Linked DNA regions of Arthrobacter crystallopoietes. The protein of the gene in region 1 interacts with the protein of each later gene in a pairwise test. Links are inferred from orthologs where the notes say so. Each region holds a gene or a part of one and is shown in the gene's direction. Other genes may lie near its edges.

Region 1 (11,871 bases):
ATTCCGATCGCTTCGTCTGAAATCTCGTGAACGAAGTCCGCTTTCCAATACCACTGAAGCCCGGGCGGATAGAGTCCGTCGAACGCTGACTGCAGGACGGTGAACGGCATCTCCTGCAAGCCCACTACCAGCGGCGCGCCGAAATCGCGGACGGGTGCCAGGACGTCGTTCGCCTTGTCATGGCTACCGGTGTAGCACCAGACGATGGCACAAGACTTTCGGCCCCAGAGCTCCTCGGGGAACGGCGGTGCCGGCGGAATGGTGATCAGACCGAGCCAGCCGTTGAGTTCCTCCGGCAGGGACGGCAACAGTTCGCGGTACCACCGCATCACAGCGGCGGTGTCTGCCAGGTCATAGAGCACCGGACCGCCGATGATGGTGCCGTTCTCGCCGATATCGTGGCATCGGAAGGTGAAAGAGGTAACGACGCCGAAGTTGCCGCCGCCGCCGCGCAGGGCCCAGAACAGGTCAGCATAATTGTGCTCGTCCGCAGTGACCAGCCGCCCGTCCGCGAGGACCACGTCCGCACTGAGCAGGTTGTCCACGGTAAGCCCGAAGCGGCGCGACAGATAACCGATGCCGCCGCCGAGCGCCAGTCCGCCCACACCGGTGGAGGCGATGAAACCGGTCGGCGTTGCCATGCCGAAGGCGACGGTGGAATGGTCCACGTCGCTCCAGGTGCAGCCGCCGTCCACCCGGACCCTGTGCCCTGCGGGATCGGGCGTCGTGCTTCGCATGGCACCCAGATCGATCACCAGTGCGTGGTTCCAGACGCCCAGTCCGCCGGCATTGTGCCCGCCACCGCGTACCGCCAGTTCCACTCCATGCACTCGCGCAAAATTCACGCACTGCACCACGTCGGCGGCGTCGGCGACTCTGGCTATGGCCGCCGGACGGCGATCGATCATTGCATTGTAAACGGCGCGGGCACCATCGTAGCCGGCATCATCGGGGGTAATGAGAGCGCCCCGCAATTTTGTCGCCAACTCCGCGTAGGGCGGAGCGACGCTGCCGGCTCGACCGGCCGTTTGAGTCATCGTGTTCATCGGAAATTCTCCTCTTGAGCTGCGCCCCGGAAGCCCGGAACTGCCTTGCACGCTCCAGAGTAGGGACGCCGGCGTTCGTTGAGCGTTCGCCCGGAATCATCACGGAAGCCAACAAACCCGCTCGTGCTCTGCGCCGTGTTTTCACCTGCCTAAATCTTCAGGCAATAGCGTTATGCGTCGAGGCGGCCGAGCAAGGCGGAACTTCCCTGGGCTGTTGCAAGCTCCCGAGCCCGCTGCAGCATTTCTCTTGCCTCGGCCGTTCCTGATAGCTTGGCCCGCTGCCTCAGAACTTCGGGAAGCCACCACATGTCATCGCGCTGCTGCCCTGCTGCGAGTGCCGCATCCAGCACGGACCGGGCGGTCTGCCCGTCGCCTGCGTCGGCGAGATTGCCGGCGAGCAGAGAAAGCCAATACGGCATCCGGGCGAACGCGTCCTGGTTCTGCAGCGCGCGGATGCCCGCGCGGATTTGTGCCGTGCCAGAAGCTCCCCCTCTGACCCAACCCTGCAGAATGCGCGCCCACTGCCCGTAGTAGGCGAAATCGTACCGGTGGCAAATCTCCTGCAACTCGGCAACGAGCGGCGCCATCGAGGTTTTGTCGCCTAGCAATTGGTGGAACACTGCGACGTAGGACAACGCCACGGTAAGCGTATAAGGGTGTTCTAAGCTACGGGCGCGGGCAAGAGCTTTTCGGCACAGTTCCGCCGCTTCATTCTCTTCCCCGGCAAGCCAATGCGCATGCGAGGCCCATCCCATGGCGTGGACCTCCAGTTTGGTTCCCAGAATGAAGGAGTATCCGCCCGGGTCATTTTCGTAACAGTGGGCGAAATGCTCCATGGCCTCCCTGGGCCTGCCAAGGCTGAGTGCAGCCCCGGCCACCGCGAAGTGGGCCTGGCCCAACAGGTCCGGGTCTGCTGCTGCCATCCCCAGCGCTCGGTGTCCGATGCGATACGACTCGGCTGTCCCGCCCTGGACGAATCGTGCGGCGAAGAGACCGATCAGGCCGGCCAGCAGAACCTGCGGATGGTGTAATTGCTGGGCCAATTCGGCAGTGCGCTCGAGGGTGGCCAGCAGCTGTCCGGACGAGTAGCCATACAGTGCGGTTTCCGGAGGAGACATGGACCGCAGAACATCCAGTTCGCGTTCGTCACGGTCTTTTCCCGCAGGCAGCTTGGAGATCAGGTCCAAACATCGCCGGAAAAACTTCAGAGCCTCCGCATTAGCGAAGACGCCGGAGGCGGCGTCGGCCGCCCGCCGGAAGAACTGCAACGCCTTATCGGGCCGGGAACCCAGGCTGTACTGCTCAGCTAGTTGCGGAGCAACAACGTCGAGCCGATCCGAGTACAGCAGTTCCAGACCCTGCGCGAGTCTGCGGTGGAGCAGCCAGCGGCGGGCGGGAGTGACATGTTCATAGGCCACCGCACGCAGCAAGTCGTGGGTGAAATCGTATCCGCCGGCACGGGGACCAAGGATACGCATCCGCCACAATTCATCGACAGCATCAACCAGGGTGGCGTCGTCCTGGTCGCAGGCTTCGCCCAGCAGGTCCAGGGTGATGTCCCGGCCGAAGGCAGCGGTCAACCCGGCTATTTCTCGCGCCGTCGCCGACGACTGGCTCAGTCGTTGCCACAAGATGGAACTGAGCTCCGTTGCCGCGCCTTCCCCCTCCGTCCGGTGCGATTCCGGCAGGATGCGAGCGGCCTCAATAATGTACAGGGGATAGCCACCGGTGGCTGCATGGACCAGGGCAGCTTCTTCGGCGGGCAGCCGGCGCTCGCTGAAAGTGCTTGCGAGCAGGCCTGACGCAGCGGCAGACAACGGTTCCAGGGGCAGTTCGGTGACCAGTCCGGCCGCACGCAGGCCCTGCAAAAATGCACGCACCTGCGGTTCGCCGGCGGCCGCTGAGAAGCGCAACGTGGCGGCCACGAGCAAGCCGCTTTGCCCGGCGGAACCCAACAGGTACGACAGCCAGGAGCACGTCTCGGCATCGGACCACTGCAAATCGTCCAGCACCAGGAGCACGGGCCTGCCGGTTCCTGTTACCGCACGGGCCAAGCCCTCGAAGAACCGGTGCCGCTGCCAGGCATCGACCATGGCCCGGCTGCCGGCCTGCTCCTCGCCTTTAATCGGAGCCGATGCAGGCATGGTCCGGTCCGGGAGCAAACGGGCCACTTCCGCCCGCCAGTAGGCAGGCATAGCCATGAGGGAAGAGCGGAACGCATCGTTGCGCAACCAGGCGGCCACTGGCGCCAGTGGTATCCGCCCGGGTGTGCTGAAACACCTGGTCTGGGCCACAAGTCCGCCGGACGTGCGGGCCAGCGCGGCCAGTTCCTCCGACATACGCGTCTTTCCGACCCCGGGGTCTCCCGAGATGAGGAGCAAACCGACCTTCCCGGCTGCGGCCCCCTGCCACGAAGAGTCGAGAATCCTCAGTTCCCGGTGACGACCAACCAGCGGACTGCGCACAGGGCGGGATGACGCAGTTCCGACCCCGGCCGCGCGGAGCAGTCCGCGGCTGTTAAGCACTCGGTCGAAAAGCCGTTGCGTCACCGGGTCCGGACCTACGCCCAGCTCCTGTTCCAGGAGTGCCTCGCAGCGGTGAAAGGTGTGCATTGCGGCAGCACGGTCTCCGAGCTGTGCCTGTACTTCCATCAATTGCCGGTAACCCCTTTCTTCCAAGGGTTCGAGCCGGATCCGTTGCTCTGCCAGCACCGCGGCGCGCCGCGGCTCCTTCAACTCGTTGCAGGCCTCGACCGACTGGTCGTAGAGCAGTACACACTGTTGCTTCAGCTCCTCCCGCGGCTCCAGAATCCAGTCGGCGTAACAGCCCGGCATCAACGTTCCACGGTATTGGTCCTGCGCCTGCTGGGCGTGGCCCAGGAACGCCGGGTAATTGGCCGCCTGCCAGGCCAGCCGCGCCGCGTTGGTCTCGGCTTTGAAGACCTGCACGTCGGTCCAGCAGCCTGCCGTGTCCTGCCAGCTCAGTGTCCCCCCGCGGCTGCCAAGGCATCCGGCATCTCCGATGATCCCCTTCAGGTTGTGCAACTCCCTGCGCAGATTCGTCAGTGCCTGGCTGCTGGTGGAATCCGGCCAGAACAATCCAGCCAGGACCTGTCTCGGCACCTGCGTTCCGGCATGTAACGCCAGATAGGCCAACAGCTCGACCGGACGGGAGACAGGCACCGAGGAACTGCTGCTGACGTCAATGACCAGCCGCTGCTCCCCCAGAAGATACAGTTCCAGCACAGCTGGAAACCTCCCCGATACTCGCCCCGGCTGCCATTTTCCCACCGGCCAAGGCAGGCAGCAACGGTTGGCACCGGCTGAGAGGACCCTTTGTACACGTCTGCGCGGACACCGTCGCGCTAGGCTGGTTGAGTGCATCCTGCCTCCCAGTCCACAGTAACCAGCTATACGACCGTTGCTGGCGAGCACCGGCACGAAATCGAGATCAAGCGTTCCCGCTTCATTACGGTGCTTCGCCGCGTTGAGACCGAGGAAGCCGCCCGGGACCTTGTCGCTGGCCTGCGCAAGGAGTTCCACGATGCCCGGCACCATTGCTCTGCGTTTGTCCTTGGTCCGGATCGCGATGTACAACGTTCCAATGACGACGGCGAGCCCTCCGGTACTGCCGGCCTCCCGATGCTGGAAGCACTGACCAAACGCGAGACAGCGCCCGGGGTGACAGACCTGAGCGACGTTGCGGCCGTCGTCGTACGCTATTTCGGCGGTATCCTGCTTGGCGCCGGCGGTCTGGTGCGCGCCTACTCGGAGTCGGTGTCGCAGGCCGTGGCTTCCACTCGATTAGTGCCGCGGCTGCGCATGCAGCTGTATGCAGTCGCTGCGGAGCACGCCCAAGCCGGCCGGCTCGAGAACGAACTGCGGGCCGCAGGCGTGACCGTGCTCGGCAGCGACTATGGGGAGGCCGGAGTCGATATCAAAGTGGCCCGTGCGGACGAACCCGAGGTGCTGGCCCGCTTCCATGAGCAGCTTGCTTCGCTCACCGCGGGCGGAGAACCAGCCGTGCCGCGTGGCACCGAGTGGGTGGATCTTGCCTGAACTGGACTTGGCTCGCTTGCGCCGCTGGCCCGACGTGGAGGCGGAGAACCTCTACGCGGCGGATGCGGCGGACCGGCTGCTGCTCGACACGGCGGCCCCAGTGTTGGCCGGGTTGCAGGGCAACGAGATCGCCGTGGTCAACGACCATTACGGGGCGCTGACTCTGTCCCTGGCCGCCGCAGGTTTCACGGGACTGCGGGTCCATCAGGATCCACTCTCTGCCGAACAGGCGTTGGCGAACAATGCCCGCGCGCTTGAACTCGAAGGCTTTACCCACCAGGCCATGGGCCGGGAGCTGTTTACGGGCACCCGGCTGGTGCTGATGCAGCTGCCCAGGTCACTGGACGCCCTTGAAGAAACGGCAGCTTTCATCGCCGTCGGGGCGGCGCCCGACGTGACCGTGCTCGCAGGCGGGCGCGACAAACACATGTCGCCCGCCATGAACCAGGTGCTGGGAACGGCATTCTCGTCGGTGAGCGCCGGGCATGGCCGGCAGAAGGCCCGGGTACTGACGGCGGCCGCGCCCCGCGCCGAGGTCAGCACCCGTTTCCCGCTCCAGGAAGTCTACGACGTCGGGCTGCCGGCCCCGATGCGGATCGTCGCCTTCGGCGCTACCTTCGGCGGCGCCAAGCTCGATGTGGGCACCCGGTTCCTGCTTCCGGCGCTGGCGGGTGCCCGAGCTGCCAGGCGGGCCGTGGATCTGGGCTGCGGCAACGGGACGATAGCCGCGTACCTCGCACTCACGCGCCCGGACCTGGCTGTCCTGGCCACGGACCAGTCCTCGTCCGCCGTCGCCTCGGCCCGGGCAACCGCGGAGGCAAACCGTGTCAGCGCGCGCGTGACCGTCCGGCGGGACGATGCCCTGTCCGCCCTCGCTGACTCCTCCGAGGAACTCATTGTGCTCAATCCTCCGTTCCATATCGGGAACGCCGTGCATGCCGGCATCGCCCTGAAGCTGTTCGCCGACGCCGGCCGGGTGCTCGCTCCCGGTGGCGAGCTGTGGACGGTGTGGAACAGCCATCTCGCATACAAGCAGGCTCTGAACCGGCTGGTCGGGCCGACCCGCGAGGTCGCCCGCAACCCGAAGTTCACCGTAACGGTCAGTACCCGCCGGCCCTAGAGGAGGTGTTCGGCAGACAAAAGAACCCCTGTCCGAGGACAGGGGTTCTTTTGTCTGCTTACCCGTTAGGGCAGGCGGAATTAGTTGCCGGTAAGCTTCTCGCGCAGTGCGGCGAGGGCCTCATCCGAAGCGAGCGTTCCGCCACCGGTGCTGGCGGTCTCCGTCTGAGCGGGCTCAGAGGAGTAGCTGGTTGCAGCGGATTCGCCGGTCTCGGAAGTAGCCTGGGTGTCTTCCTGCAGGTGCTGGGCAACCTGCTTCTTGTGCGATTCCCAACGGGACTGGGCATCAGCGTACTGCTGCTCCCAAGCGGCACGCTGGGTCTCGTAACCCTCAAGCCACTCGTTGGACTCCGGATCGAAGCCCTCCGGGTACTTGTAGTTGCCCTCTTCGTCGTACTCGGCAGCCATACCGTACAGGGCCGGGTCGAACTCGGTACCCTCCGGGTCAACGCCCTCGTTGGCCTGCTTGAGGCTGAGGGAGATGCGGCGGCGCTCGAGGTCGATGTCGATGACCTTGACGAACAGCTCGTCGCCAACGGAGACAACCTGCTCGGCCAGCTCAACGTGGCGGACGGCCAGCTCGGAGATGTGGACCAGACCTTCAATGCCGTCTTCAACGCGGACGAACGCACCGAACGGAACCAGCTTGGTGACCTTACCCGGAACAACCTGCCCAAGGGCGTGGGTGCGGGCGAAGGTCTGCCACGGATCTTCCTGGGTGGCCTTCAGCGACAGGGAGACACGCTCGCGGTCCAGGTCGACTTCCAGAACCTCGACGGTGACTTCCTGGCCAACTTCGACAACCTCGGAGGGGTGGTCGATGTGCTTCCAGGACAGCTCGGAGACGTGAACCAGACCGTCGACGCCGCCCAGGTCCACGAATGCACCGAAGTTGACGATGGAGGAAACGACGCCCGGACGGATCTGGCCCTTTTCCAGCTTGTTGAGGAAGGTGGAGCGGACCTCGGACTGGGTCTGCTCGAGCCATGCACGGCGGGAGAGCACCACGTTGTTGCGGTTCTTGTCCAGCTCGATGATTTTGGCTTCGATCTTCTGGCCGATGTACGGAGCCAGGTCGCGCACACGGCGCATCTCGACGAGGGAGGCGGGCAGGAAGCCGCGCAGGCCGATGTCGAGGATAAGACCACCCTTGACGACCTCGATGACGGTACCGGTGACGACGCCGTCCTCTTCCTTGACCTTCTCGATGTCACCCCAGGCACGCTCGTACTGAGCACGCTTCTTGGAGAGAATGAGGCGGCCTTCCTTGTCTTCCTTTGTCAGGACAAGGGCTTCAACCTGATCGCCTACGGCGACAACTTCGCCGGGATCAACGTCGTGCTTGATGGAAAGCTCGCGGGACGGGATGACACCTTCGGTCTTGTAACCGATGTCGAGCAGAACTTCATCGCGGTCAACCTTGACGACGGTACCTTCGACGAGATCACCGTCATTGAAGTACTTGATGGTGGCGTCGACGGCAGCGAGGAAGTCTTCGGCGGTACCAATGTCGTTGATGGCGACCTGAGGGGTACCGGGCTTCTCGGTGGAGGTGATGGTCATGTAGTAGGGGCTCCGATGTGGATAGATTTCTTAGTTCCGGACGGTTTGACTCCACGTTCGGCACCAGCACAAAATAGCTGCAGCCTTGCGGTTTTTGACCGTCCGGAGGTGGACTTTAATAAAAGGGTAGTGCGTACGCATTACGCGCCCGATAAGTCTAGCCGCTTGGGCCAACTGTGGTCAAAGCGCTACTCAGAAGTGCGTGATGCAGTACGGCTGTGCCCTGGTGGTGAAAATCCGCTCAAGCTTTCCGATGGCGTCCTCCGTTGCACCGGGCAGCCTGCCGGCGGCTGCGAGGGTTCCGGCCCTGACGCCGCCGAGGTAGAGCGAACCCAGCACATCGACGTCAACGCTCAGATCCACCGCGTCGTCCGGTGCCAGTGGATGCACCCGTGCCTTTCCGCCGGCGGCCTCCAGCAAGAACCGCCCTGCAGCCAGCCCGAGCGGATCAACAATCTCCAGCGCGAGGCGGCCCTCACCGTCGTAATGACGCGCTTGGAACGCATGGACCGGATCCAGAATACGTAGCCAGAGCACGTCTTCGGCTGATTTGGCCGCGTATCCCCGGCCGTCCTGCAGCGCCCACGGCAACGGATCCTCCACCGGGGCAAGGGACCAGCTGATGCGCTGCACCAGGTCGATGGAGCCCAGATACCGCCACAGTTCCCGGTAGCTTTCCCCGGTGGCTGCTACCAGATCCACGACCTTCATCGTGTACGGTTCCTTGGACCAACCGGCGAACCGGTAGCTCACGTACCCCTGGGGAGTTCGGCTGCTGTCGTAGTGAACGGCCGCCCGGATCGATTTGTCTGGTTCCGGTTTGTCGTGCCCCCATCGGCCCGAGATTCTCTTCGCATAGGCATACTGCCGGGCCACCGAACCTGGAGTACTCGCGTGGAACCGGGCAAAGATCTCGGGCCCGAGCTGCTGCAGGGAGGCCGGGTCCGCCATCTCGACCGTTCCGGCCGGCGGCGTCCGGAGGCCGAAACGCTCCTGGACGTCCACCTCCACCTCGCGGGTAAAAGTTGCTGCCCCGAAACCAAAGCGCCCGTAGATCGTCGCTTCGGATGCGGTGAGTGCGGCGATGCCCAGACCGGAGCGGGCAGCCTGTTCGAGATCGCTGGTGATCAGGCGGCGTAACAGTCCGCGCCGGCGGTGGGTGGGCCGGACCGTCACGGCGGTGATCTGGTGGGCATCGAGCAGGCGGCCGCCGCCGACATTCATGCTGTTGACCATAGTGGCGTACGTGGCCACCGGGATATCGGGACTCCACACGCCGGGGCGGGGCTCGTCGTCGTAAACTCCCCACAACACGCGGTTGTCCGCAGCGTAGCCCTTCGCATATTCGGCTAGGTGCGCCGCATCGGGAGAACTTTCATGGAAACCTGCGTCGACGGCGTCGAACCAGCCTTGGAAGCGGGACGAGGGAATGCCGCCCTCAGTATCCGCTGGGAACTGTTCAATCCGCAGAGTCGAGGATGCGGTAGCCGCGTTGGTGTCCACGGTCTTCGAGCCTAGTGGGCATTCTCGGCTTCCACCAGATCCTGGGACCGTTGCAGCCGCCCCGCGAGGCAATCAGCGATGGCGCCGGCAGCGATGATGCAGCCCAACATCTCCAGACCTTCCTCCAGGATCAACCCCGCGGAGAAGACGTAATCGGGGCCGTTCTGACGGATCCAGCCGTTGAACGCTTCGACACCCAGTGCGCCCGCACCGTAGCAGCCCAGCCCCACGGCGAGGCGCCGTCCCGTTTCCCGCGGCAACGACCGCCCGGCGAAGAACAGCACAATGGCGCCGGCAATCCCAACGACCGCCCCGAGCACGAGCCAGGGGTAGGTCGGGGTGTCCAACCCTGCGGCGAGGAGCGGCCGGGCGAGCCGCTCGTGCAGCCGGGCTGCTTCGTCGAGGCTCAGGTAGGCGGCCGCCGCCGCAATTACTGTCCAGGAGAAGCGTGTCCTGCCGTCCGCAGCCAGCGCGGAGGTTGCCGCCAGCGCGGTTACCAGGAACAGCAGCGCTGAGTTCCACCAGGTAGGCAGGTTGGCCTCGGCGCCGATGTCCACGAATTCCTTCGCTTCCTCCAGTGGGACCACGTAGTGGAGGGCGAACACGGCTGCGAACAGCGCCATGATCAGGCCTGTAGCCAGCAGAAGTAAGCGGACGGCCGTGCGGGCAGGTGGCTGTTGGCCGAAAAGCAATTGAATTCTCCTGGCATGGCCGGCTTCAACGATCAGCGAAACCCTACCGCCAGTAAATGAGACAAATATGAGAGCCGCAGCCCCTGTCGGGCCGGTGCTGACAGCACCGCTGAAGCCGGCCCAAGCGGCCGGCTTCAGCCATCCGGATCAGTGGCCGGCTTCGTTCCAGTTGCTGCCGACTCCGACCGACACGTCCAACGGAACAGTCAGCTCTGCTGCTGCCGCCATCTGCTCCCGCACCAGCTTCTCCACAATCTGGCGCTCCCCCGGGGCGACCTCGAGCACCAATTCGTCATGCACCTGCAGCAGCATCCTTGACGACAGCTTGTGGGCTCTGAGCCCGGCATCGACACCGAGCATGGCCTTCTTGATGATGTCCGCTGCCGAGCCCTGGATGGGCGCATTCAGGGCGGCGCGTTCCGACATTTCGCGCAACTGGCGGTTGTCGCTGTTCAGGTCCGGCAGGTAGCGGCGGCGGCCTTCAATCGTGGAGGTAAAACCGTCCTTGCGTGCCTGCTCGACGATGCCGCGCAGGTAGTCCCGGACGGCGCCGAACCGCGCGAAGTAGTCCTTCATCAGCGTCCGTGCCTCGTCAACCGAAATCTTCAGCTGTTTGGACAGCCCGAAGGAGCTCAGGCCGTACACGAGGCCGTAGGACATCGCCTTCACCTTGGCGCGCATCTCGCTGGTGACCTCTTCCGGGGCCACGCCAAAGATGTGGGCGCCGACGAACCTGTGCAGGTCCTCGCCCTGGCGGAAGGCCTGGATCAGTCCCTCGTCGCCGGAGAGGTGCGCCATGATGCGCATTTCGATCTGCGAGTAGTCCGCCGTGAGCAGCGTTTCGTAGCCCTCGCCCACGATGAAGACTTCGCGGATGCGGCGGCCTTCTTCGGAACGGACAGGGATGTTCTGCAGGTTCGGGTTGTTCGACGACAGGCGCCCGGTGGCCGCCACCGTCTGCGCGTACGTGGTGTGGATACGGCCGTCCTCCGCCACGGACTTTTTCAGCCCTTCGACCGTCTGCTTGAGTTTGCTGGCATCCCGGTAAGCGAGCAGCTGCACCAGGAACGGATGCTGCGTTTTGGCGATCAGATCGTTCAGCGCGTCCGCGTCCGTGGAATAACCCGTCTTGATCTTCTTCGTCTTGGGCAGTTCCAGCTCGTCAAACAGGACGGTCTGGAGCTGCTTCGGCGAACCGAGATTGATCTCCTTGCCGATGATCCGGAAAGCTTCCGAACTGGCAGCATTGATGGTGGAGCTGAAGCCGTCCAGCAGGCCGTCCAGCTTGTCTACGGCGACGGCGATACCGTCCAGCTCCATCCGGGCAAGCACCCACGACAGCGGCAGGTCCAGCCCGGCCAGCAATTGGTTCGCGCCGCGCTCGATGAGCTGGCCGGCAAAGTGTTCGCTCAGTTCCAGCGAGGCGAATGCTTTTGCGACGGCTGGAGCCGCCACGTCGTCTTCGCCAAGGCTCAGCTCCAGTTGGCCGCCACCGGACGCTGCCGCCGACGCTACCGACAGCTTCAAGTGGTACTGCGCCAGGTCGGCCAGATCATAATTGCGGCGGTCCGGCTGGATCAGGTATGCGGAGATCGCCGTGTCATCAATGACGCCCGCCAGTTCAAGGCCACGGACGGAGAGCAGCTTGTAGGCCGACTTGAAATCGTGGATCACCTTGGGCGCATCCAGATCCTCCAGCCACTCGGCGAGCCGGCGCTCGGCGTCGGCGTCGAGGCCTTCAAAGGCAACGTAAGCGGCAGCAGAGGGACTCACCAAGGCCAGCCCCACGGCGTCGTCCCCTGCGGTGGTTTGCTCGGTGACCAGTTGCACGGCAACCGGGAGCTGGTTGGTGCTGTCCAGCCAGTCATCCAGTTCCTTCTCGCTTGTCAA
Region 2 (12,352 bases), 1.2 Mb from region 1 along the record:
CCAAAGTGGAGCATGTCCGGATTCGCCAGGACGAAATTGGCGTGGTCGCGGATCCAGCGGCGGGCACCGGGATCCGTGTCGCCGTCGTACGTTTCGGCCCGCACCGTCGGCAGTTTGAGGGATTTGATGGCGGACAGTTGGTCTGCGGCGAGCGCTTTGGTTGGAGCCAGATACAACGCGACGGATCCCGTGGGTTCCAGCCTGGTTTGGTCCTCCAGCGACGTACGGTGGATCGAGTCCAGCGCCGGGAGCTGATACGCCAGCGACTTCCCGGACGCGGTACCTGTGGCAATGATTGTGTGGCGGCCGGCATGGGCCGCTTCCGCGGCGAGGACCTGGTGCCGCCACGGCTGGTGCATGCCCACGGTGGCATAGGCATTGACGACATCCGAGTGGGCCCAATCGGGCCAGGGTTCGTGGATGGCGTCCCGGGCAGGCAATTCGCGGACGTGCATGAGCTGTTCGGGGTCCGGACCGGAGCCGAGCAGGGGGATCAGGGAATCATGCAGTGCCACCCGAATATTGTGTCACCTGCCGGAAGCAGACGGCGCCGCTGCCCACCCGAGCAGCCGCCACCAGGAAGGAAGGCAGGGCGTACTTGTCAGCGGTGGGGCTAAGCGGCGTCCGAGGGCTTGAGGATCAGGACATCGCACACCGTGTCCCAGCCCAAGTGCTGGTACAGCATGCGGCCGTCATGCGAGGCGATCAGCAAGCCAGTTTCCACTAGATGCTCGAACGCTGAAGCCGCCAGGGCGCGCATGATGTGGGTGGCTAGGCCGCGGCGGCGAAAGTTGTCATGGGTCTCGATGTGGTCGAAGACCGCGACACCATCCACCACAGCCATCACGCCGTGGGCCGCTTCCTCCTCGCCGTACATGACGCGGGCGCGGTGCACGTTGCCGTCCCGATCGATGAACGTCTTGAAATCGGGGTCCCGGTACCAGGGATCCTCGGCGTCCTGTTCGGACATGTCGGTGACCATCATGGACTGGTCGCTGTGATGGACCCTCAGCCCGTGCTGCGGCGCCAGCATATGGTAGCGCTGCGGATCACGGGTCAGTACGGTGAGCATGCGCTTGGGCGATTCGAGCGTATTCCTGGCGAGATCCGCGAACTCCTCGTCGCCGGGCTCATAGGCAAAGAACTCCCAGTCGCCCGTCTTGTCGGCGAGCACGATGGCCGGATGCCCGGCTTCGCGAGCCGGGGAATAGCCGCGGCAGGCTGACCAGCCGGCAACCCACGCCGGGAGCAAGTTATCAGGTACGTCTGCGGTGAAATCGAGGCCCATAGGTAGACAGTACCGAACCAACAGCGTGGGCGGCATCCGAAGTAGATGACAACAAGGTCACAATAACCGGTTTGCCATCTGCGCTTACCCTTAAATACGTGGCTGTAAACCGAATTGTGCTTTATTACGCGTTCACCCCCTTGCCGGACCCCGAAGCGGTACGGCTGTGGCAGCGTGCCCTTTGCGAAAAACTGGGACTGCGGGGCAGGATCCTGATCTCCGCGGACGGCATCAACGGTACCGTCGGCGGGGAAATCGGTGCGGTCAAGCAGTATGTGAAGGCCACCCGCGAGTATCCGGCGTTCAAGAAGATGGACATCAAATGGTCGGAAGGTGGTGCCGAGGACTTCCCGAAGCTGAGCGTAAAGGTCCGTGACGAAATCGTGTCCTTCGGCGCACCAGGAGAGCTCAAGGTCGACGAGAACGGCGTGGTCGGCGGCGGGACGCACCTGAGGCCGGAAGAACTGCACGAGCTGGTCGAGGCCAAGAAGCAGGCTGGCGAGGATGTGGTCTTCTTTGACGGCCGCAACGCGTTCGAGGCGCAGATCGGCAAGTTCAAGGACGCCATAGTCCCGGATGTCGCCACCACCCACGACTTCATCAAAGAGCTGGAATCCGGCAAATACGATGACCTCAAGGACAAGCCCGTGGTGACGTACTGCACCGGTGGCATCCGCTGCGAAGTGCTGTCCTCGCTCATGGTCAACCGCGGTTTCCAGGAGGTTTACCAAATGAAGGGCGGCATCGTCCGCTACGGCGAGACATTCGGGGACGCCGGGTTGTGGGAAGGCTCGCTCTATGTCTTCGACAAGCGCATGCACATGGAGTTCACGCCCGAAGCGAAGACCATCGGCGAATGCGTCCGCTGCCAAGGTGCAACGAACAAGTTTGAGAACTGCTCGAATCCGAGCTGCCGCAACCTCACCCTGTATTGCACCGAGTGTGCGTCGAACCCCGAGACCCTCCGCTGCCCGGACGGCTGCGCCGCCTAAGAGAGAGGCGGCCGGTTTCGGCGCCGGTTCCAGCTCCCGCGCTGCGTCCGGGACAGGCTTGAGTGCCGGCTGCTAGGCCTCCACAGGTAGCTCGCGGGCGGAACCGGTGGATTCCATTGGCCCGGCTTCGGGCCACAGCCCGCCGGAGGCGTCCTGCGGCTCGGTGACCTCTTCTTCGGTCTTGAAGATCCGCAGGCCGCGCGCCTGGTAGTTGGCCAGCGCCGACGGCCCGTCCAGCGAGCAGGTGTGGACCCATACCCTGCTGACGGGTGCAAAGCGTTCCCACCGGGCGTCCAGTTGCCACGCCTGCTGGATCCCTTCCGTCAGCAGCGCGCCGCCGAACCCTTCACCGATGAACTCCGGGAAGAGCCCGAAGTACACGATCTCTACTTCGGTGCCCGCCGCGCCGGGACGCCCCATCAGTTCCACGTAGCCGGCCGGGGCGCCTTCCACCAATAGCACCCAGGTCTCGGAACCCGGAGTGCGCAGTACTTCGTCCCACTGGGCGCGCGTCAACGCAAGGCGATCCGACCAGTTCCAGCCGCTGCCGACAGACCGGTAGAGGAACTTGCTGAACTCGGGACTGATGCTGCGGACCTGTTCGATCCGGGTACCCGGCGCCAGCGGGCGCGATCCCGGAACCAGCTGCTCGGGCGCAGTCTGCTCCAGATAGGTGGTGGTAACAAGCATGCGCCCATTTAACCATTCCTGCTCCGCGCCTAGACTTTGAGGCGTGACTGAGTTCAATACCGGCAACATTCCGGACGCCCCGCAGAGTACGGATCTGCAGCTGATGGCTGCCCTGGCCAAGGACCTGACGGCGCTGGATTACACGGTGGACGGGGTCCAGCAATTGCTGGGCGACGAAGCCTACGAGGCCTTGGACCGGGACCAGTTGATTCCGGCCCAGCTGGTAACCGATCGCGAACTTGACGCTGCCAGGTCCAAGCCGTTGGCCGCCGTCGTACGTTTGTGGCTTCTGGGCGGGACGCTGGAACGCGACCAGCTTACATCGGCCTTTCCCGCCGTCACGCCCGAAGGGCTGCTGGCACTGGGGCTGATCAACAACGACGGCGGACGCTTCCGTCCCGCCGTTGACCTCCGGCCGTATGCGTTCGACGAAACGCAGCTGTGGGTGGCCAGCGACCTGGGTGCGCACCAGGCACCCGGGGTGCTGCGGCGGGACCACGTGCTTGGGATCGGGCAGGCCTCGCTGACGCTGGCGCAGTTGACTGTCCGCGCGCCGGTGGAACGTGCGCTGGATCTGGGCACGGGCTGCGGCATCCAGCTTTTCCACCTGCTGGGCCACGCGCGGCATGTGACGGCCACGGACATCTCGGAACGCGCCTTGGCCTTTACCCGCTTCAACCTGCTGCTGAACGCGGGCGCACTGGATCTGGATCCGCAGAACCTTGCCGAGCGGGTCAGCCTCCGGCTGGGCAGCCTGCTCGACCCGGTGGCTGGCGAGCACTTCGGGCAGGTCGTGAGCAATCCGCCGTTCGTCATCACGCCGCGCACCGAGGAGACTGCCGATGAGGAGCAGTTCACGTACCGTGACGGCGGACTGCCCGGCGACGACATTGTCTCCACGCTGGTCCGCCGCCTGCCCTCGGCGCTGGACACAGGCGGGATGGCGCAGATGCTGGGAAACTGGGAGATTCCGGCCGGTGCCGGTTCCTGGCATGACCGGCTCGAAGTCTGGCTCGATCCGAAAACCGAGGCTTGGGTGATCCAGCGCGAACAACTCACTCCGTCGTCGTATGCACAGACGTGGCTGCGGGACGCTTCGGAAAACCGGGATCCGGGTCTCTACGGCCGTTCCTATGCAGCGTATCTGGAAGATTTCGCTTCCCGTGATGTGGAGAGCGTGGGGTTCGGCATGATCTGGCTGCGGCGCAGCGAAAGCGCCGCCCGGCTGCGCAGGTTCGAGGAAATCGGCTACGCGATCGAGCAGCCCATCGGGCCGCATCTGGCCGCCGCCGTCCACCGGCACGATTGGCTCGAGGCACACGCGGAGGACTTCGCGGACCAGCGGCTGCAGCCAGCCGAGGACGTCACGGAGGAACGCCATCAGCGCCCGGGGGCAGAGCATCCGGGCGTGATCCTGCTGCGGCAAGGAGCGGGCTTCCGCCGCACCAATTTGATGAGTTCCGAGCTGGCGGGCTTCGTCTCCGCCAGCGACGGTGAACTGACAGTCGGCCAGCTGGTGGCTGCGCTCGCAGCCCTGCTGGAGAGGCCGGACGCGGAATTCTCCGAACAGCTCACCTCCGAGGTGCGCAATCTCGTGGCGGACGGCTTCCTCGTTCCTGCCGCGGCGTAGGTGCCTCAATCGTTGCCATTTCGCAAGTGAACCGGCTCACTGCCGCGCTCTGAAGGGCACTAGACTTACCTTCCATGACCAAAGGTGCAGCGCCATTTACCGACCCAGCGCCCGGCGAAATTTCCGGAGCCGGGGCGCCGGCGGGCTCGGGGGACCGGGTCAACATTTCAGATGCGAGGGCCATCCGGGCGCTCGCCCATGCGGTGCGCCTGAAAGTTATCGAGGAACTATTCGATACGCAGCAGCCGGCCACGGCCACCGAGCTGGCGCAGCGGCACGGACTAACGCCGAGTGCCATGAGCTACCACTTGCGGGCCTTGGAGAAGTGGGGCTTCGTCAAGCGCAGCGCCAACCAGGGCGACGGCCGGGAGCGGCACTGGCAGGCAGCCGCGGGACGGCTGGATGTCACCTCGGTGGCGGACAGCCGGGCGGCAACCCTCGGCGTCGTCGATGTTGAGCTCAACGACCTGCGCCAGCGCCTCTCCAAGTACGTCAAGCGGGACAAACAGGCGCCGAACCCGGACACCTGGCGCCAGGAGGGCCACCTCGCCGCGCTGAGCACCGGCCGCTTTTATCTGACAGAGGAGCAACGCGCGGATCTGGGCCGCCGGATCGGCGAGATCCTGCTCGAGTTCAGCCCCACCACAAATCCCGAAAACCGGGGCGAAGACGCCCAAAAGCTGTACTACGTATTCTCTTTCCTGCCCGGGGATATCGACGACGCGTAGAGCTCCCGCCGGCCCCGTGCCTGCACCCGATTTTCTTCGTTGTGCCATTCTTGGGGCTAACCTAGAGCTGGCAGCTGTCCCGGATACTTCGGGGACAGGATGCATCTGCCGCACCGCCACAGCAATTGACGTAGGAGAATCGTGCCACCCAAGGCCCGCGAAAAAACCGGTATGAAACTCGTCATTGTCGAGTCTCCTGCCAAGGGCAAGACTATTGCCGGGTATCTCGGCGAGGGTTTTGAGGTCACGGCCTCAATGGGCCACATCCGGGACCTGCCGCAGCCGTCGGACCTGCCGGCCGAGCTGAAGAAGACTTCGGTGGGCAAATTCGCCGTCGATGTCGAGAAAAACTTCGAACCTTACTACGTGGTTTCTGCGGACAAGAAGAAAAAAGTCGCCGAACTCAAGAGCCTGCTCAAGGACGCCGACGAGCTCTACCTCGCAACTGACGGTGACCGCGAGGGCGAGGCCATCGCGTGGCACCTGCTTGAGGTGCTCAAGCCCAAGGTCCCGGTCCACCGGCTGACCTTCCCCGAAATTACCCGCGAAGCCATCCAGCGTGCCCTGCAGGAAATGCGCGATGTGGACACCGATCTGGTGGACGCGCAGGAAACGCGCCGCATTGTGGACCGGCTCTTCGGCTACGAACTGTCCCCGGTGCTGTGGCGCAAGGTCAAGGCCGGGCTCTCTGCCGGGCGCGTCCAGTCCGTGGCCACCCGCCTGGTAGTCGAGCGCGAACGTGAGCGCATGGCCTTTCGCTCCGCGTCCTACTGGGATCTGCTGGCCACGGTCGAACCCGAGGATGCTGCCAAGGGCGGCGCGTTCAAGGCGAAGCTCGTTTCGCTTGACGGCTCCCGCGTGGCTACCGGAAAAGACTTCAACGACGCCGGTGTGCTCACCGCCAAGTCCGCGGTGCACCTCGATGAGGCGGCTGCTTCGTCCCTCGCCAACGGTCTGCGCACCGCGGAGTTCGCCGTCCGTTCGGTGGAGAACAAGCCGTACACCCGGCGCCCCGCCGCGCCGTTCACTACCTCGACGCTGCAGCAGGAATCTGCCCGCAAGCTGCGTTTCTCGGCCCGGATCACCATGCAGGTGGCCCAACGCCTGTACGAAAACGGCTACATCACGTATATGCGTACCGATTCGCCGGCGCTGAGCGACCAGGCCGTCAACGCGGCACGCCGCCAGGCCTCGGAGCTGTACGGCCCGGAGTACGTACCGGATGCCCGCCGCGTCTACAAGGGCAAGGACAAGAACGCGCAGGAAGCCCACGAGGCCATCCGTCCTGCCGGCGACTCCTTCCGTACCCCGGGCCAGGTCCGCAGCCAACTCAGCAGCGACGAATACAAGCTCTATGAACTGATCTGGAAGCGCACCGTTGCCTCCCAGATGGCGGACGCAAAGGGCTCGACCTCCACCGTTCGCCTGGGCGCCGTTGCTCCGGACGGCCGGGACGCGGTCTTCTCCGCTTCCGGTACCGTCATCACCTTCCCCGGCTTCATGGCCGCCTACGAGGAAGGCAAGGACGCAGCCCGCGATGAGGACGACGACGCGGCCACCGGCCGCCTGCCGCAGCTCGCCGAAAAGGACGCGCTGAAGGCCCAGGACGTTGCCGCCGTCGGACACGAAACCTCCGCCCCGCCGCGCTACACCGAAGCCTCGCTGATCAAGACGCTGGAAGAGCGTGGCATCGGCCGGCCGTCCACCTACGCGGCTACCATTTCCACCATCATGGACCGCGGCTATGTCAGCACCCGCGGCTCAGCTCTGGTTCCTAGCTGGATCGCGTTCTCCGTGGTCCGCTTGCTGGAAGAGCACTTCCGCGACTACGTGGACTATGACTTCACGGCCGCGCTCGAAGAGGACCTGGACCGCATCGCCCGCGGCGAGGCGAGCCGGGTGGACTGGCTCGACGGGTTTTACTACGGGGACCGCAAGGAAACGGGCCTGAACACCATCGTCAACGACCTGGGCGAAATCGATCCCCGGGAGATCAACTCGATCGAAATCGCCGAAGGAATCACCCTGCGCGTGGGCAAGTTCGGCCCCTACCTGGAGCGCGCCGCCGTGCTCGATCCGGAGACCGGAGAGCTGGCCGACCCGCAGCGTGCAAACGTTCCGGACGATCTCGCACCGGACGAGCTGACCGCCGAAAAGGCCGTGGAACTGATGGATAACCAGGGCCCGGGCGAACGAGAACTGGGGCAGGATCCGGAGACGGGCCGGACCATTGTGGCCCGGGAGGGCCGTTACGGCGCCTATGTCACCGAGATCATTCCGGAGCCCACGGCCGAGGAGCTCGCGAACCAGCCTGTGGAGTACTACAAGAACGGCAAGCCCAAGCCGCCGAAGAAACCGGTCAAAGTCAAGCCGCGCACCGGTTCCCTCTTCAAGTCCATGACGGTGGAGACTGTCACGCTGGAAGACGCCTTGAAGCTGATGAGCCTGCCCAGGGTGCTGGGTACGGATGCCGAAGGCAACGAGATCACCGTGCAGAACGGCCGCTTCGGCCCGTACCTGAAGAAGGGTACGGACTCGCGTTCCATCGGTTCGGAAGACGAGATCTTCACCATGACGCTGGAGCAGGCGCTGGAGATCTACTCCCAGCCGAAGCAGCGCGGCGGCCGGACCGCTGCGCCGCCCTTAGCCGAGTTCGGCACGGATCCCGTCTCGGAGAAGAACATCGTGGTTAAGGACGGCCGTTTCGGTCCGTACATTACCGATGGCGCGACCAATATTACGGTGCCCCGTTCGATGAGCATCGAGGAGCTGACCCGCGACCAGGCCATTGAACTGCTGGCCGAAAAGCGTGCCAAGGGTCCGGCCAAAAAGCCCGCCGCCCGGCGCAAGGCCACGGCCAAGAAGTAAGGGACAAACAGCCGTGCTTTCAGCCGACATAATAAGAGCATGCGTCTAGGCGTCCTCGATATCGGTTCGAACACCGTCCACCTGTTACTGGTCGACGCCCATCCGGGCGCCAGGCCCGTTCCGTTTGCCTCGCACAAGCGGCCGCTATCGCTGGTGGCCTATCTGGATGGCGAGGGGAACATCAACGAGGACGGCCAGCAGGAGCTGATCGGGTTCATCCGGGAGGCGTGGGCATTCGCCGGCCAGCACAGCGCCGAGGACATGCTGGCTTTCTGCACGTCCGCTATCCGGGAGGCTGCCAACGGCGACGCCGTGCTGGCCCGCGTGCAGGCTGAAACCAACGTCGCCCTGCAGGAACTGACCGGCCCGCAGGAAGCGGCGCTGACCCTGGTCGCGGTCAGGCGCTGGTACGGATGGGGCGCCGGCACCATTCTGGATCTGGACATCGGCGGCGGCTCTTTCGAAATGGCCATCGGACATGATGAACAACCGGATGTGGCGGCATCGGTTCCGCTTGGCGCCGGACGGCTGACCCGTGACTGGCTGCCATCCGATCCGCCCAGTGCCGGCAGCGTCAAGGACCTGCGGCACTACATCAGGGAAACCCTTGCGCCGGCCGTTCAAGAGTTCGACGGCGCGGGGTTCCCGGATCTCGTCGCCGGCACTTCCAAAACGTTCAGGTCCCTGGCCCGCATTACAGGAGCAGCTCCGTCCGCGGCCGGACCCTACATCCGGCGCGAACTACGCCGCGAGGATCTTTCCCTCTGGACCCAGAGGCTTTCCGCGATGCCGGCCAGCGACCGGGCCAACCTGCCCGGGGTTTCACTGGTCCGCGCCCCGCAGCTCCTGGCCGGGGCACTGGTCGCGGAGGCGGCGATGGAGATGTTCAACATCAGCTCGATGGTGATCTGCCCGTGGGCCCTGCGCGAAGGACTCATCCTCAAGCGCTTCGACCATCTGCTGTACGACAGCGATGCACCGGTGCGCCCTGTGGGGACTGCCCTCGTCCAGAAGGCACTGGAACCTGCTCCGGCGGTCGAAAGGCTGGACAGAGCGATACCTTAGCCAGCTGCTGGTTAAAGAGAAGGTGCCGGCACAGCCTGCGGACGGTTGGGGGAGACATCCGCGGGTATTGCCGGCACCGGACCAGGAGACCCGGTCCATAATCACTCGCACCTTCATGAGGTAGTAATTAAGGTAGGTTTCCTTGTTGGGATATCGCCTTTAAGATGCTGGGAAAAGACTGTGAATCGGTCCCGACACAGAAACATGCCGGGGCCGGCGGCTGCGTGATTCAATGGCAACATGACTGCGCAGACTACTGAAACCACCGGCCGGATCGTCTTTCTGGGATGCGGTTCCATGAACGAAGCGGTGCTCGCGGGCCTGTTGGCCGCCGGCACTCCTGCGGCGAATGTGACCGCGACGGTCCGCCGGAGCGAGCGGGCGGAAGAACTGCGCAGCCGCTACGAGGGTTTGACCGTGCTGGCCGAAACCGAGGACGCGCAGGCCAATCTCAAGGCGGTGGAGAGTGCCGCGCTGGTGGTGCTGGGGGTTAAGCCGGTCGGCATCGTCGACTTGTGCCGCAGCATCGCGTCCGCCCTGTCGCCGCAAACCGTGGTCCTCAGCGTTGCGGCCGCGGTCACGATCGCCACTATGGAGGCCGCGCTGCCCGAGGGCCAGCCGCTCGTGCGCACAATGCCCAACACACCGCTAAAGGTGGGCCGGGGTGCCGTCGGGCTTTCGGCCGGCAGCAACGTTACCGAGGATCAGCTGGCGGCGGCAGCCGCGGTGTTCTCCGGGGCAGGCACCACGGTCATCGTTCCGGAAGGGAACCTCGACGCCGTTTCCGCCGTCAGCGGATCGGGCCCGGCCTACGCCTTCTACCTTGCCGAAGCCATGGCGCAAGCAGGCGTGAAGCTTGGCCTTGATCCGGAGCTGGCCATGGCTCTGGCCCGCGATACGGTTGCCGGCGCCGGCGCTATGCTGGCCCAGGAGGGGGCGGACCCCGTGGCGCTGCGCAAGGCGGTCACCAGCCCTAACGGCACCACCGAACGCGCTATCGCCGCCTTCGACGAGGCTGGGTTGCCGGATATCATTGCCGCCGGTGCACGTGCGGCTGCGGAGCGCGCAGCGGAGATTTCCCGCGAACTCGCCTGAGGGCTACGGCCGCGCCGCGAACCGCTCGAGCAGATCCACATGGCCTGACACGATAAGCATGTCCCGGCTGGACACTTTTGTCTCGGGCCGTGCGTAAGTGAAATCCTCGCCGGGAGACTTCACGCCGACCACGGTGATGCCGTACTTGGAGCGGACCCCCGACTCGCCGAGGGTGAAGCCCTGGGTCTCCTTCGGCGGGTACATCTTCACGATCGCAAAACCGTCGTCGAACTCGATGAAGTCCAGCATCCGTCCGCCCACCAGGTGCGCGGCGCGGCGGCCGGCGTCGGCCTCCGGGTAGATAACATGGTTGGCGCCGATGCGGGTGAGGATCTTGCCGTGCGAGGCCGTAATGGCCTTGACCCACAAGTGTTCGATACCCAGATCCACCAGATTGACCGTGATCAGCACGGAGGACTCGATCGAGGTACCCACACCGACGACGGCGGACGTAAAGTCCTGAGCACCGAGCTGGCGCAGCGCGTCGATGTTGGTGGCGTCGGCTTCGACGATGTGGGTCAGCTGGCCGGACCATTTCTGGACCAGGGCGGGGTCGCGCTCGATGGCCAAGACCTCCCGGCCCTGCTTCACCAGCTGCTCGGCCGTGGCCGCGCCGAAGCGGCCCAGGCCCACCACCAGCACCGGAGCGTTGTGTGCCGGACGGTTGCTGTTCGACTTGTCAGCCAATGATCGGCCTCTCTTCCGGATAATGGAACAATTGTCGGCTTTCACGCAAGGCTAGCGCGGAGGCCAGCGTGATAGTACCTACGCGGCCTGCGAACATCAGGGCCGAGAGGATGTACTTGCCCTCAGGGGGCAGTTCGGCGCTGAGGTTGGTGCTCAGCCCGCAGGTTGCGAAAGCCGAAATGACTTCGAACAGTATGCGGTCCAGGTCCTCATCGGTCATTGACAGCAGCATGCCGGCAGCCACGGCCACGAAGGTAGCTCCCATGACGATAACGGAGATCGCCACGCGCATGGCACCCTCGGGAATTGTACGGCCGTAGGCGTTAACGTCCCTGTTGCCGCGCGCCTCCGCGGCAATCGCAAGGAAGACGATGGCGATTGTGGTTACCTTGATGCCGCCGGCCGTCGAGGCTGAGCCGCCGCCCGCAAACATGAGGGCATCCGTGAGCAGCATGGTCGGGGAGTCCATGGCGTTTTGGTCTACGAGGTTGAAGCCGCCCGAGCGCATCATCACCGAGGCGAAAACCGCGTGGATGCCTTTGTCGGTGGGGGAGAGTCCCCCGATCGTATCCTCGTTCTGCCATTCCATGAAGCCCCAGGCTATGGCCCCGAGGAGCAGCAGGAGGGACGTGACTTGAACGGTGAGCTTGGTGTGCAGATTCCACCTGCTGAACCGCCAGCCGCGTTCCAGCAGGACCATAACAACGGGGAAGCCCAAGCTGCCTAGAAATACCCCGATCATCAGGGGAGTAAGAATCCAGAGGTCTTCTTCATAGGGCACCAGACCGTCGGAGTGCGGCGTGAAGCCCGCGTTGTTGAATGCGGAGATGGAGTAGAAGACGCCATGCCAGACAGCTTGTCCGAAGGATTCGCCCAGAATGATGAACCGGGGGATGAGCATCAAGGCCAGCGCCAGTTCGATGAGCACCGACGTGGTGATGACGATCCGCAGCAGCGTGCCGACTTCGCCGAGCCGGCCGGCATTGTTCATGGCCTGCTGGGCAATCAGTTTTCCCCGGACGCCCAGCCGTTTGCTCACCATCAGGGCCAGCATGGAGGCCAGCGTCAGGGTGCCCAACCCGCCGATGAAGATGGCGAGCAAGATAATCGCCTGGCCGAAGAAGGTCCAGTGGGCGGCCGTAGAGACAACCGTCAGGCCGGTCACGCACACGGCCGAAACGGCTGTGAAGAAGGCGTCGTGCAGCGGCGTAATGTTCCCGTCCGCAGCGGCGCCGGGCAGTGACAACAGGCCCGTGAAGACGAAGATAACGCCGGCGTAGACAATAAGGGCCAGCCGCGCCGGAGAACT

Evidence for each region.
Region 2: the proteins of J5251_RS14285 (region 1) and topA interact in binary tests that used the Escherichia coli proteins (3 or more experiments, as listed by UniProt). The link is inferred for Arthrobacter crystallopoietes from one-to-one orthologs.

What each region holds. Positions count from the first base shown.
Region 1 is NZ_CP072014.1:3,110,716-3,122,586, reverse strand. The notes cover bases 3,496-6,263. They hold J5251_RS14285 (YigZ family protein), read left to right. Parts: upstream 3,496-4,423; coding sequence 4,424-5,104; downstream 5,105-6,263. Other genes in these bases: J5251_RS14280 (class I SAM-dependent methyltransferase), read left to right, coding at 5,097-6,224; J5251_RS14290 (AAA family ATPase), read right to left, coding at 3,496-4,291. Also shown: J5251_RS14295 (FAD-binding oxidoreductase), read right to left, coding at 1-1,046; more of J5251_RS14290, read right to left, coding at 1,217-3,495; rpsA (30S ribosomal protein S1), read right to left, coding at 6,305-7,786; J5251_RS14270 (GNAT family N-acetyltransferase), read right to left, coding at 7,979-9,289; J5251_RS14265 (hypothetical protein), read right to left, coding at 9,301-9,912; polA (DNA polymerase I), read right to left, coding at 10,129-11,871.
Region 2 is NZ_CP072014.1:4,325,571-4,337,922, reverse strand. What follows is about bases 5,148-8,396. They hold topA (type I DNA topoisomerase), read left to right. Parts: upstream 5,148-5,469; coding sequence 5,470-8,196; downstream 8,197-8,396. Other genes in these bases: J5251_RS19965 (Ppx/GppA phosphatase family protein), read left to right, coding at 8,236-8,396; J5251_RS19975 (ArsR/SmtB family transcription factor), read left to right, coding at 5,148-5,328. Outside these bases: J5251_RS20000 (DEAD/DEAH box helicase), read right to left, coding at 1-515; J5251_RS19995 (GNAT family N-acetyltransferase), read right to left, coding at 614-1,288; J5251_RS19990 (rhodanese-related sulfurtransferase), read left to right, coding at 1,387-2,280; J5251_RS19985 (GNAT family N-acetyltransferase), read right to left, coding at 2,353-2,970; J5251_RS19980 (DUF7059 domain-containing protein), read left to right, coding at 3,074-4,600; more of J5251_RS19975, read left to right, coding at 4,675-5,147; more of J5251_RS19965, read left to right, coding at 8,397-9,261; proC (pyrroline-5-carboxylate reductase), read left to right, coding at 9,502-10,356; J5251_RS19955 (potassium channel family protein), read right to left, coding at 10,360-10,998; J5251_RS19950 (TrkH family potassium uptake protein), read right to left, coding at 11,036-12,352. UniProt on the Escherichia coli protein: Releases the supercoiling and torsional tension of DNA, which is introduced during the DNA replication and transcription, by transiently cleaving and rejoining one strand of the DNA duplex.